3 regions of the Paenibacillus sp. PK1-4R genome follow, and region 3 is predicted to be linked to each of the others. Evidence: riboswitches for the same ligand, from Rfam matches in the RefSeq annotation. Region 3 holds a riboswitch; each other region holds the start of a gene.
What was found. A riboswitch is a leader RNA that binds a small molecule or an ion and turns the genes downstream of it on or off. The one in region 3 is predicted to bind thiamine pyrophosphate.

Region 1 (4,190 bases), 3.4 Mb from region 3:
CTCCATCCGTTGACCATTAACGATGATATTCACTGCACCACTCCCTTTCTGTTCAATCGCTCCGGACTCAGCGCCTCAATTCCGAGTTCTTCTGAGCTTTTGCCAGCGAGCAACTCAGCGATAAGCCTGCCTGTTATCGCACTAAGCAAGATACCGTTGCGGTAATGCCCAAAGGCGGCGAACAGCCCTGGTATACTCTTGCAAGCACCTATATAAGGCAGTCCATCTGGAGTTGCCGGTCTTACGCCTGCCCACGCTCGCATAAATTGTGCTTCTTTCATCCCAGGTACCCAGTGGGTAGCCGCTGTTAGCAGCTTCTGGACACCCTGTACAGAAACGTTAAGATCCGTTCTGCCTGGCAGACTGGTTGCCCCGAGCCAAACTTCGCCATTGGCTTTGGGAACAATATAGATATCCTCTGCATACACCGTTCTGTCAGGTCTGTACCCTGCATGTTCATCTGAGAACTGAACGGCGGCTATTTCTCCTTTTACCGACCACACAGGCATGCTCAGATTCACATGTCTCATCAACTCTTCACTCTGTAATCCAGCCGCTATAATGACATGTTTGCATCTCATCTCACCGATCGATGTGGTGATTCCCTGCACGCCAAGTTCGTTTGCTTGCACACGTATATCCTGTATGTCCTCCATAACCCGTGCTCCCAATGCTTGAGCGGATTCAGCATATGCCTTCGTTAGATGGACTGGAAGAATCTCACTCTCGTAAGGTCTGTAGTAGGCTCCATACGTATCTCTGTTAAGCCATGATGCCTCCTGTTGCACAACGGAACGATCCCACCATACCTCATCAGCAGAAGCAGACAACGCAGACTTCCGATTGTCCTTATAACTACTTAATTCTCTGTATGAACGAAAAGGAGTTAGGAATCCCTGGCGTTGCAGGCCAGTCTCTACCTCACTGAGTGTAGCCATTAGCACCTGTTGCTCGATAAGTAACTGTCTACTCTGTCTGGCAAGCTTAGCCATCAAAGGATGAGCAAAATCCTCACTGTCTGCCGCCAGCATTCCAGCCGCCGCGCAAGAAGTGCCTCCTGCAATCGCCGAACGCTCCAGCAACAGCACATCCTGTCCACGGGAAGCAAGCTCATAAGCGATAGCACAACCAACAACGCCTCCACCTACAATAATCGTTTCTGCATGAAACTTATCTGGTTTATCAATAACGATCTCTTTCATCCTCTCATCTCCTTGATTCAGGGACTCAGACTTTCTGTAGCAACGATAGCCTGCCTTAATAATGCAGCCGCCCGATCCGGTGACTCGCTCGCCCATACATTCGAGATCACGGCGACTCCCTGTGCCCCTGCAGAGCGAATAGCTTGAATGTTTCCCGGTTCGATGCCCCCAATCGCCATGACAGGAATGGAGACACGCCTGCACACTTCAGCAAGAGCATGTAATCCTCTGGGGTCAAGATCAGGCTTACTGTTGGTTGAGTAGACATGCCCGAAGAAAAGATAATCGGCTCCCCGTTCTTCAGCGATTTTTGCCTCATCGATTGAATGAACAGATACACCCAGACGAAGGCGCTGCACATTGCTTATAACAGCAGGGTTATAATTTCGTATCGCATCTTGCCCCCAATGTACACCGCCATAAATGTCATTCTGTGGAGGAAGTTCTGAACTATTGATAACAATGCGGCAAGATGGAATGCCAACGCTACGCAGACTTTGAGCCCAACCGATCTTGTCTTGCCATGTGAGTTGTTTTTCTCGTATGTGAATATAGTCCACCAAAGGCCAAACGTCCTTTGCAGCTTTTACAAAAGATGCCTGATCCCCTGCACCCGTAGATACAACATGCAATTCAAATGATTCTTGAACATGTTCATGAGAAATTACCGTACTGTTCATCTCCTTCCAGACTTGAATGCTATGAAAACACAAAAAAGCCACTCCCGTAGGGGAGTGGCTGCGTATTAATTATAGGACCAGATGACTGACTGATACATACAGTTCATTTCGTGCAATAAAGCTATAGACCTTATAGCCATAACGTTATACACGCAACTGCATGTTTCAATTTACTAAGCAAGACGGTTGAATTCTTTCGAATTGCCGTTTGCTCACGTCATTCACTGAAACGCGCTCGCCACTTCCCTACGCTGGTATGATCCAGATCAGGTGCAAAGGGTCCGGAATCGCATTCTTCCATCTCAGCCGCATCGTGCGGCCCCCCTAGTGTTCATATGAAGTTGTAGCCTATGTTACCATAGACGGTTTTTTTTGTCACCGTCATTTCTGTTAAACATTGTCTTGAATCGTTTAGTTTTTCTCAGACCATTCTTCGACATTCCATGTTTTGGTGACCCATCCCTCGTAGAAATCAGGTTCATGAGATACCAGTAACACCGTTCCCTTGAATTCTTTCAAAGCACGCTGCAACTCCGCTTTGGCTGTGACATCCAGATGGTTCGTCGGCTCATCGAATAGAATCCAATTGCTTTCACGCATCAAGAGTTTGCATAAACGAACCTTGGCTTGTTCTCCACCACTCAGCATATTAAGTGGACGAGTAATGTGCTCATTTTTCAACCCGCAGCGAGCGAGATGACCTCGGACCTCATTTTGGGTCAAATGTGAAAATTCATTCCAGACATCCTCAATCGGCGTGATATTCCCAGCACGAACCTCCTGCTCAAAATAGGCTGTTTCGAGGTAATCTCCTAAGAAAGTCTTTCCACTGAGTGGAGATATTTTTCCCAGGATGGTTTTCAACAGCGTCGATTTACCCACACCATTACAACCTACGATGGCAATTTTCTCACCACGTTCGATTGTCATTGTCATCTTAGGCAGCAAAGGATACGTATATCCAATTTCAAAATCAATACCCTCAAAGACCGTTTTACTGCTCGCACGGGCATCCTTGAATTTGAACGTTGGTTTGGCCGCTTCATCTGGGCGATCAATACGTTCAATTCTGTCCAGCTGTTTCTCCCGACTCTTCGCTCGACCTGAAGTTGAAGCACGTGCCTTGTTACGCTGAATGAAATCTTCCTGCTTCTTGATGTACTCTTGCTGTTTCTCGTATGCATCAATATGCTGGGCTTTATTCATATCAGCCATCTCGAGGAACTTGTTATAGTTCGCTGCATATCTCGTTAATTTGGCAAATTCCAAATGATAAATGACATTTACGACTTCATTCATGAATTCCGTGTCATGGGAGATTAAAAGAAACGCGTGCGGGTAGTCCTTCAGGTAACGTGACAGCCATTCAATGTGCTCTACATCCAGATAGTTGGTCGGCTCATCCAGCAAAAGAGCTGTAGGTTTCTCAAGCAGAAGCTTGGCAAGAAGCACCTTGGTACGTTGTCCACCACTTAGAGCTGCGACATCCCGATCAAGACCAATTGCGGACAAACCAAGACCATTGGCCATCTCTTCCACTTTTACGTCAATCAGATAAAAGTCGCCCTGTTCCAGTTGTTCCTGAATATCGCCCATCTCTTCCAGCAACTGCTCCAGCTTATCTGGATCTGCATCTGCCATCTGGTCCGTAATATTCATCATTTCTTTTTCCAATTCAAGCAACGGAAGGAATGCATCCTTAAGCACGTCACGAATGGTTTTGCCTGGGGTAAGCTTCGTGTGCTGATCCAGATATCCATAACGGACCTTAGGTGTCCATTCCACTTTTCCACTATCTTTAAGCAATTTACCGGTAAGGATGTTCATTAATGTGGATTTACCCACACCATTGGCACCAACAAGTCCTACGCGCTCTCCGGCAAGTAAACGAAATGATACATTTTTAAATAACGTGCGATCTCCAAAATTGTGACTTACGTTCTCTACTGACAATAAACTCATAAGATGAGGTTGCTCCTATCTATTAGACATTACTTTTGTTATTGTTCCGAAACCCTATTCTAGCACAGGTCCCGTCTTTTCTGAAAGTAATGTAAACAGTTCAAGAACCTCTTACATGATTTTGTCATACAGGCTACCCTAACGATTAGAGCATTTATATTCGAAATAGCCTTGCGCAGCTGCTTGTCTTGCGTCTGTGAACACCTCTTCAGCACGGTAACCATTACCACATGTGGAGGGGTAATAGTACCTGATACCCGTTAAAGGATCTACCCCACCTACGATGGCCGTTTTCTTCACAAGTCTGCCTCCACCGATCGCATAATTGTTGATCTTCTGGTCACCC
Region 2 (4,190 bases), 220 kb from region 3:
ACCATTTAATTCCATGTTTAACAAAATAGATAAACACCCAATCAGAAACGCAACAAGACGGATGGGAGATTAAGATGCTAACATTTGAATAATTTTACGTTTTTTCAGTAGCTCCATATAGTAACTTGCGTTAGAATCTTCAACATTGTGTGAATAATTTAACTGTTCAGTCTGGGTGAAACCCAATTAATCCGTTACAGTAGATGGTCAGGCGACATATTTAACCTGAGAACTCTCATTTCATGGTATTTAATTGATTTGGAATGATATTTTCCGTGTAGAGTTACTTAGATCTCAGTGTTGATAATTCGGAGAGTAAAATTAAAAATGATGGTGTGATCGAAACAGAGTAAATAATCGAAGATCGGCCGTTTGTCATATACAAAGAGCTCGCGATGCTGTTGACCGATTAAATCATAAGTCGCGCATTTGCTTATTACTTTGCCCCTAGATGAGGATGGAAACATGTTAATCAAACAACAAGTTATAGCTTCCAACAAAACAGGTTATGGTTTAACCCGCTTAGCAACAACTTGTAGATGAAGAGCCTCCTATTTGCAAAACTTCAGATAAAAAATCTCGTCTCACAACGTCAATGACATTGTAAGACGTATTGTTAATTAAATGCACTCATATCCGCCGCAAAGGCACGAATGTCCTGCGTGATGCGCATGCTACAGAACTTCGGTCCGCACATGGAGCAGAAATGAGCTTCTTTGGCTCCTTCTGCTGGCAGCGTCTCATCATGGTAGGACAGCGCACGTTCAGGGTCCAGTGACAGGTTAAACTGGTCACGCCAGCGGAACTCGAAGCGTGCCTTGGACAATGCATCATCCCGGCGTTGAGCACGTGGATGGCCTTTTGCCAGATCGGCGGCGTGGGCTGCAATCTTGTAGGCGATGACCCCTTCCCGCACATCATCCTTGTTGGGCAGGCCCAAATGTTCTTTTGGTGTAACATAACAGAGCATGGACGTGCCGAACCAGCCAATCATGGCCGCACCAATGGCGGATGTGATGTGGTCGTATCCCGGAGCAATGTCGGTCGTCAGCGGCCCCAGCGTATAGAACGGTGCCTCTTTACATATCTCCATCTGCAAGTCCACATTCTCTTTGATCTTATGCATCGGCACGTGACCCGGCCCTTCGATCATCACCTGCACATCATGCTTCCATGCGATCTGCGTCAGTTCCCCGAGCGTAGCCAGTTCCGCCATCTGAGCTTCGTCATTGGCATCGTAGATACTGCCTGGACGAAGTCCATCTCCCAACGAAAACGCCACATCATACCTTTTCATAATCTCGCAGATTTCTTCAAAATGGGTGTACAAAAAATTCTCCTGATGATGCGCAAGGCACCATGCTGCCATAATGGACCCACCGCGAGACACAATGCCTGTCATCCGCTTGGCGGTCATGGGGATATAACGCAGCAGTACACCTGCGTGGATCGTAAAGTAGTCCACTCCCTGCTCTGCCTGCTCAATGAGCGTATCACGGTACAACTCCCAGGTCAGCGCTTCCGCTTCGCCATTCACCTTCTCCAGCGCCTGATACAGCGGCACCGTACCAATCGGCACAGGTGAATTGCGGATAATCCACTCCCGGGTGGTATGAATGTTTTTGCCTGTGGACAGATCCATCACCGTATCCGATCCCCATCGTACCGCCCAAGTCATCTTCTCGACCTCTTCCTCAATGGAGGAAGATACGGCAGAGTTACCTATGTTGGCATTGATCTTCACGTGAAAATGACGACCGATCAACATCGGCTCACTCTCCGGGTGATTGATGTTGGATGGCAGAATCGCACGTCCACTCGCCAGCTCCTGCCTTACAAATTCCGGTTCTACGCCCTCACGAATGGCGGCAAACTCCATCTCTGCCGTAATGACTCCCTGCCTCGCATAATGCATCTGAGTCACACAGCGTCCTGTCTGTGCTCGCAGCGGTTTGCCACGCAATCCAGGGTACTCTTCGGCTCCAGCTTTCTTCCCTCCGGGCTTTAGTCCGTTATCCTCCGGTTTAACCGTACGACCCTGATAAGCTTCAACATCGCCACGCTCTGTGATCCAGCGGGTACGCAGGGCTGGCAGACCTGCACAGATATCCGCATGAAATTCGGGATCGGTCATCGGCCCGCTCGTATCGTAGACACGTAGCGGTTCGTTATGCTCCACCCCTTGGGGAGTATTCGTGTCATGAAGGGCTATCTCACGCTCAGGTACAGCAATGTCCGGCCGTGAGCCCTGAATGTAGACTTTGCGGCTGCCCGGAAAGGGCTGAATCCGTCCGGCCGCTCCTGTTTCTTTTTCCACCTGCTGACCGTTATGTTCCTGCTCCATCGCTTGTTGTCCCGTTTGATTTCCTGTACTCATGTTCGCTTGTCTCCTCCTCAGTGTTCGTCGCTTGTTTGGTTGGTATCGTCATTAGCTTACTTACGTACCTGTCCCAAATCATGCGCAATGCAGAGAAGAAAGAGCGATCCTACGCCAGACCAGGGGAGACACTTTTCATGTACAGTTCACAACAGACGGAGGCTGCCACAGATCATGAATCTATGGTGACTTCTCTCTCATCATACAAGCCCACTTTCGCAGGTTATTGAAAAAAGAAGTCAATGGAGTACGCGCTATATAGCCCGTTCACTGTATATAAAAAAGCCGGTCCCCGAAGGAACCGACTTTTATGTCCATCACCAATAATGCACCTTCAATCAGCTCCTTAACGGAGACTACAAGGGTCACATCATGAGGTGGTTGAGGTCATATCGCCGATTACTTCCCTACGCTGGTATGATCCAGATCAGGTGCAAAGGGTCCGGAATCTCATGCGATTCCGTCTCAGTCCGGACAATTCGGACTCCCCCAGTAACGTTAGTAAGTTGCGGCTTACATAAGCCGCCGTTCATATTCAATGAAGCTGGCCCCGTAGGGCCGTCCATTACAGAGTAGCGCAACCGGAACATAAAAACAACCTTTATATTCCAAATGATCAAACTCCATTGGAGAAAAAAACTTACATAAACATCAGGATAACATGAGCCCCATCTGCGTAGCAGCATCCTTCAATACAGGTGCGTATTCATGCAATGTCTCCTGCGAGAGTCGACTGACAGGCCCTGAGACCGAGAGCGCAGCTGCAATATTGCCTCTGCGATCCATAATCGGTACAGATACCGCGGCAGCTCCCGGCTCACGTTCCTCATAACTCGTCGCATATCCGTTATCCCGGATATCTCCCATTTGCGCCAAATACACCGCGGGATCAATAAACACCGGCCATTCCGGGCCGTTCATCAGTTCTTCACGATCCTCGTCCGTGGCAAACGCCATCAAAACTTTGCTGGAAGCGCCCACAGACAGCGGGAGTCTAACACCAACGGGGGCGACTCGGCGAATCGCCTGATCACTTTGCACAGCCTGAATCCGTATCCGTTCACTCCCATCACGCAGGTACAGACTCACGGTCTCCCCCAATCGATCTCTCAGTCGCTCCATCGCAGGCAGCAGCAGAATAGCGGGATCATCACTGCGGGACATATGAGCCGACAGTTCCCAGATTCGGATGCCAAGTCGGTACTTCTCTGTTGCTGCATCACGGATCACGAACCCTCGATCCTCCAGCGTAGCCATCAAACGGTGCACTGTACTTTTGTGCAGGCCGATCTGGCTGGCAATTTCGGTGAGTCCTAGATCACTGCGTGTGGTAAAACATAATAATATATCCAGCGCCCGTTCCACAGCCCGGACGGTTAACTTGCGATCTTCCATGGCATAATGCCCTCCTCATGTTTCATCACATGAAACTTGGTTACATAAATTATATGAGAAACGGTCTCATCTGTAAACCAAAAAGAGCCAAAATCGAAATAGGCCAACCTGTAAATTTTTCCTTTTTATAAGACTTAATCCCCTGTAATTTACACACTAAGGTAATGTTACCCATATATCTTAAGAACTATATAACAATTGCGTAACAAATGCCCTCAATCAATTGACTTTGACTATACTGGAACATACGATAAAGATATATTAGATTAAGATATCGCTCTGAAGCAGGCTCTGAAATCGACGCAATTCTCTTTTCATGTCGTTGTTATCTTCAACTGAACTTCAAAGGAGGGGCATTCATGTATCCAACATCCCAGAGCGAAGCCCCGCTGCAAACAAAAGTGTCCGATCTGCCCTC
Region 3 (4,190 bases):
CGACCACGTTGGCATTGCCGTCCGTGATCTGGATACTACACTTCGTTTTTATACGGAGGTTGTTGGATTGGAACTGAAAGACCGGGTGACGCATACCAACGGCGTCATTCAGCTCGCCTTTCTCGGCTTCAATGGAAGTAATGAGACTGAGATTGAGTTAATTCAAGGATACAGCGACAAGCTGCCTTCCGAAGGTACGGTACACCATTTTGCGATCCATGTAGATGACCTTGATTCTGAGTACAAACGCATCCAAGCCACCAAAGCCGTATTTATTGATGGAGAGATTATTACACTGCCTAACGGTTACCGCTATTTCTTCATCTATGGACCTGAAAAGGAATGGATTGAGTTCTTCCAGCGCTAAGAATTGGAGTTGATTTCATGAACATTTTAATTACCGGCGCAGCCGGGAAAATTGGCCGGGACTTGTCAGAAGCATATCACCTGCGACTAACGGATTTGAATATCGACAGACTGCATACGTATCAAGAAACCGACCATGAGATCATGACACTGGATGTGACAGACCCTGAAGCCTGTCAGCATGCTTGCGAAGGCATGGATGTGGTAGTACATCTGGCGGGAGACCCTTCCCCGAATGCCGGATTCTATGAATCGTTGTTGGACATCAATATCAAAGGTACATTTAATGTATTCCGTGCAGCTAAGGACCAAGGTGTGCAAAGAGTCATTCTGGCGAGCAGTGCACAGACGATTGAGGGGTATCCCATTGATGCTCAAGTCTATCCGGACATGCCAACACACCCACGGAATTTGTACGGGGTTAGCAAATGTTTTGGAGAATCGCTCGCTTCCTATTTTGCGTATACCGAAGGTTTACAAAGTGTAGCAATACGTATAGGTGCATATGATGATTTTCAACCGGACGGACCAGCGCTGGAAGCAAGGGATATGAGCGCGTATATTAGTCCGGCTGACTTGTGTGATTTGATGTTCAAAGCAATTACAGCTACCAATCTGGAGCCCTTCACCATACTGCATGGGATCTCGAATAATCGGTTTAAACGATTGAATCTGGAAACCACTCAGAAACAGGTAGGTTATGCCCCAAAATCCGATGCATTTGCACTCAGCCAGATTGCCTTATATGATTCGCCACGATAATTAATGAAAATAACACATCTAAACAGGCTGATATACATATGTATAACGGCCTGTTTGATAAGTTCATACGTGTCCCCATCCAGTTCCTGACTGGACACGTTCCACCCGCTGGCCTATAATTACACCTAGTAATGCCCGTAACTTCATAGTTTCCCAGGGGAGTCGGAATTGGCCGGCTGAGAGTGTATCCCACCAAGATACTAACCCTTAGACCTGATCTGGATCATGCCAGCGTAGGAATCGGAGTATATCGAAATGGCACAGCCCTATGGCTGAACGCCACCTCTCTAACGCCTGCACGCGTCCCGGAATACGGGACGCTTTTTTAATGTTCTTTTATATAGCCAGAGAGCTAAAAAAAGTGACGTTATTCAGATCTCAACTGGTATAAATCTGTTGATTTATGCAAGATGATTGGATATGAAGCCAAGGAGTACCCCGTGCCACTCGGCCGGACATATCGAAGGAGAGAATTACAGATGAAATGGCGTAGAACGATGGGATTGATGCTCTTATGCGTGCTTATGGTGACTGTAGCCGCATGTGGCGGCAAAGAAGCTGCCCCGGCAGAACAGAACAGCAACACAAATGCGGAAAGCAGTAACAAAGGTGACACTGCCGCCCTGAAAGATATTAAAGTGGTGCTCGACTGGACACCGAATACGAATCATACCGGCCTATATGCGGCTGTAGATCAAGGTTTTTACAAGGCTGAGGGCTTGAATGTAGAGATTGTACAACCAGGTGCCGGTGGCGCAGATACAATGGTTGCCTCGAATGAAGTGCCTTTTGGCGTAAGTTATCAGGAGAGTGTAACTCAAGCCCGCACACAGGGTGTTCCATTGGTCTCCATCGCAGCAGTTATTCAGCATAATACATCCGGGTTCGCTGCTCCGGCGGATCGGAATATCAAATCACCGAAAGATTTTGAAGGTAAAACCTATGGCGGTTGGGGTTCCCCAGTCGAAGAAGCCGTGATGCAATCCATTATGGAAGGCGACGGAGCCGATGTATCCAAAGTGAAAAACATTAACATGGGTGACGCTGACTTTTTCACCGCAGTGAAACGGGACATTGATTTCGCGTGGATTTTCTACGCCTGGACAGGTATTGAAGCCGAACTGCGCGGAGAACCGATCGACATGTTATATGTGAAGGATTATTCAGATGCATTGGATTACTACACACCTGTCCTTGTAACAAACGAGCAGACGATCCAAAACGACCCTGAGTTGGTGAAAGCATTCCTGAAAGCCACTTCAGAAGGGTATCAATATGCGATTGATCATCCCGAAGACGCAGCGAACATTCTGATCAAGGCCGTACCGGATCTAGATAAAGACTTGGTACTGGCAAGCCAGAAATGGCTTAGTCCAAAGTACACGGATGACGCCCCGCGCTGGGGTGAGCAAAAGCAGGAAGTATGGCAGAACTACACCGACTGGATGTTTAGCAAAAAACTGCTGGATGAACAGATCGATGTAAGCAAGGCATATACGAACGATTTTTTACCCCAATAAAATTTGCTTAAGTTTAACTTTTTTACACAAGAACGAAGAGTGCAGAACCCATCTGAAGAAGCGAAGCGCTCACCTTTATCCCCGGATTTCCTCCATTGAAATTCATTAAAGAAATCCGGGGATAACAGTGATCGTAAGAGGGTACTGCAATCGGAGTGATGAGTGTAAACCTGGTTCAATTCATGCAATTTATCACGAAAGGAAAAGTGATCTCTCATGGCAAGCACATTACTTAGCATTCAGGTTATTCCCAAAACGCCAAATGGCGAGAATTCTTACCCTTATGTAGATCGCGCCATTGAAGTTATTCAGCAATCCGGCCTGAAATATCAGGTGAACGCGCTCGACACCACGATGGAGGGGGAACTGGAGGAACTGCTGGAGGTTGTCCGTAAAATGCACGAGGTACTCGTGGAGGCTGGCAGCCCAAGCATCATCTCCCAGATCAAAATCGCCCATAGCCCTACCGGCTTCAGCATGGACACCCTGACGGAGAAGTATCGCTAATGCCTGCCTATTTCAAAAGTGTATGGCCGCCCATTGTGGCGGTTATTCTCTTTATAGCGATATGGCAGGGAGCCGTCTCCCTCTTCCATATTGAGAAATGGATGCTGCCTGCACCGTCCGACATCGCCCGCGAAGCGGCAACCCAGGCCGAACGGCTTGGCATGCACGCTTCCGCAACCATTCAGTTAACGCTGATTGGATTCGCGGCTGGCACAGCGGTCGGATTACTGATAGCGATGGTGCTGCATTTGGTCCCTTTTCTCAAGTCAGCCCTGTACCCTTTACTTATTCTTAGTCAAAATATCCCGACCATCGCGCTCGCGCCACTCCTGTTAATCTGGTTCGGATTCGGGCTGTTGCCCAAGCTGATTACGATCATCCTCGTCTGCTTCTTCCCTGTTGCAGTGGCGGCGATGGATGGCTTGACCCGTACTGACGCGGCGATGATGAACTATATGCGCATGGCTGGTGCGAAACGTCATCAGATTTTCTGGAAGCTGGAGCTTCCCCATGCGCTGCCATCCGTGTTCTCCGGTGTCAAAATCGCCGCTACCTATAGCGTGATGGGTGCCATCATTGCCGAATGGATTGGTGCAGACAAGGGTATTGGTTATTATATGATGCTGCAAAAGTCGGCTTATCGCACCGATCGTTTATTCGTGGCAATCATGATTATTGTCGCTCTCAGCTTACTGCTCTTCCTGCTCATTGCACTACTGGAGAAGCTGCTCGTGCGCTGGCGGCCACAGAAGCGGTAGTAAAGCATGTAATCTGTATATTAGGAAGTGATGACCATATGAATCGGCAACAGGAAAAACAAGTCCAGCCTGGACGAGGAGCAAGTGTAATGGAGCCAAAGTACAATGAAAAACTCCACCCGGCTACGCCTGATCGACCTGCCACTCCTGCTCCGGTTCCACCTGCACTGGACGTTGTTAATGTTCATGCATCATTCCGTGAACGGCGGAGCAAGTTACCGGTTCTGAACGGCCTGTCCCTGACTGTGGAGCAAGGCGAGTTTGTTGCTATCGTTGG

Region 1: linked by a shared signal. The riboswitch ahead of QNO02_RS17585 (thiamine phosphate synthase) and the one ahead of QNO02_RS02345 (ABC transporter substrate-binding protein) in region 3 are both predicted to bind thiamine pyrophosphate.
Region 2: linked by a shared signal. The riboswitch ahead of thiC (phosphomethylpyrimidine synthase ThiC) and the one ahead of QNO02_RS02345 (ABC transporter substrate-binding protein) in region 3 are both predicted to bind thiamine pyrophosphate.

What each region holds. Positions count from the first base shown of each region.
Region 1 covers NZ_CP126535.1:4,066,300-4,070,489, forward strand. The annotation lists gene thiS (sulfur carrier protein ThiS) at 1-33, opposite strand, end outside; gene thiO (glycine oxidase ThiO) at 30-1,202, opposite strand; gene QNO02_RS17585 (thiamine phosphate synthase) at 1,220-1,915, opposite strand; TPP riboswitch at 2,109-2,218, opposite strand; gene QNO02_RS17590 (ABC-F family ATP-binding cassette domain-containing protein) at 2,294-3,844, opposite strand; gene QNO02_RS17595 (hypothetical protein) at 3,983-4,190, opposite strand, start outside.
Region 2 covers NZ_CP126535.1:706,809-710,998, reverse strand. The annotation lists gene thiC (phosphomethylpyrimidine synthase ThiC) at 617-2,344, opposite strand; TPP riboswitch at 2,765-2,878, opposite strand; gene QNO02_RS03300 (IclR family transcriptional regulator) at 3,029-3,772, opposite strand; gene QNO02_RS03295 (alpha/beta hydrolase) at 4,132-4,190, shown strand, end outside.
Region 3 covers NZ_CP126535.1:489,418-493,607, reverse strand. The annotation lists gene QNO02_RS02355 (VOC family protein) at 1-367, shown strand, start outside; gene QNO02_RS02350 (NAD-dependent epimerase/dehydratase family protein) at 385-1,128, shown strand; TPP riboswitch at 1,274-1,386, shown strand; gene QNO02_RS02345 (ABC transporter substrate-binding protein) at 1,608-2,648, shown strand; gene QNO02_RS02340 (thiamine-binding protein) at 2,865-3,155, shown strand; gene QNO02_RS02335 (ABC transporter permease) at 3,155-3,913, shown strand; gene QNO02_RS02330 (ABC transporter ATP-binding protein) at 3,952-4,190, shown strand, end outside.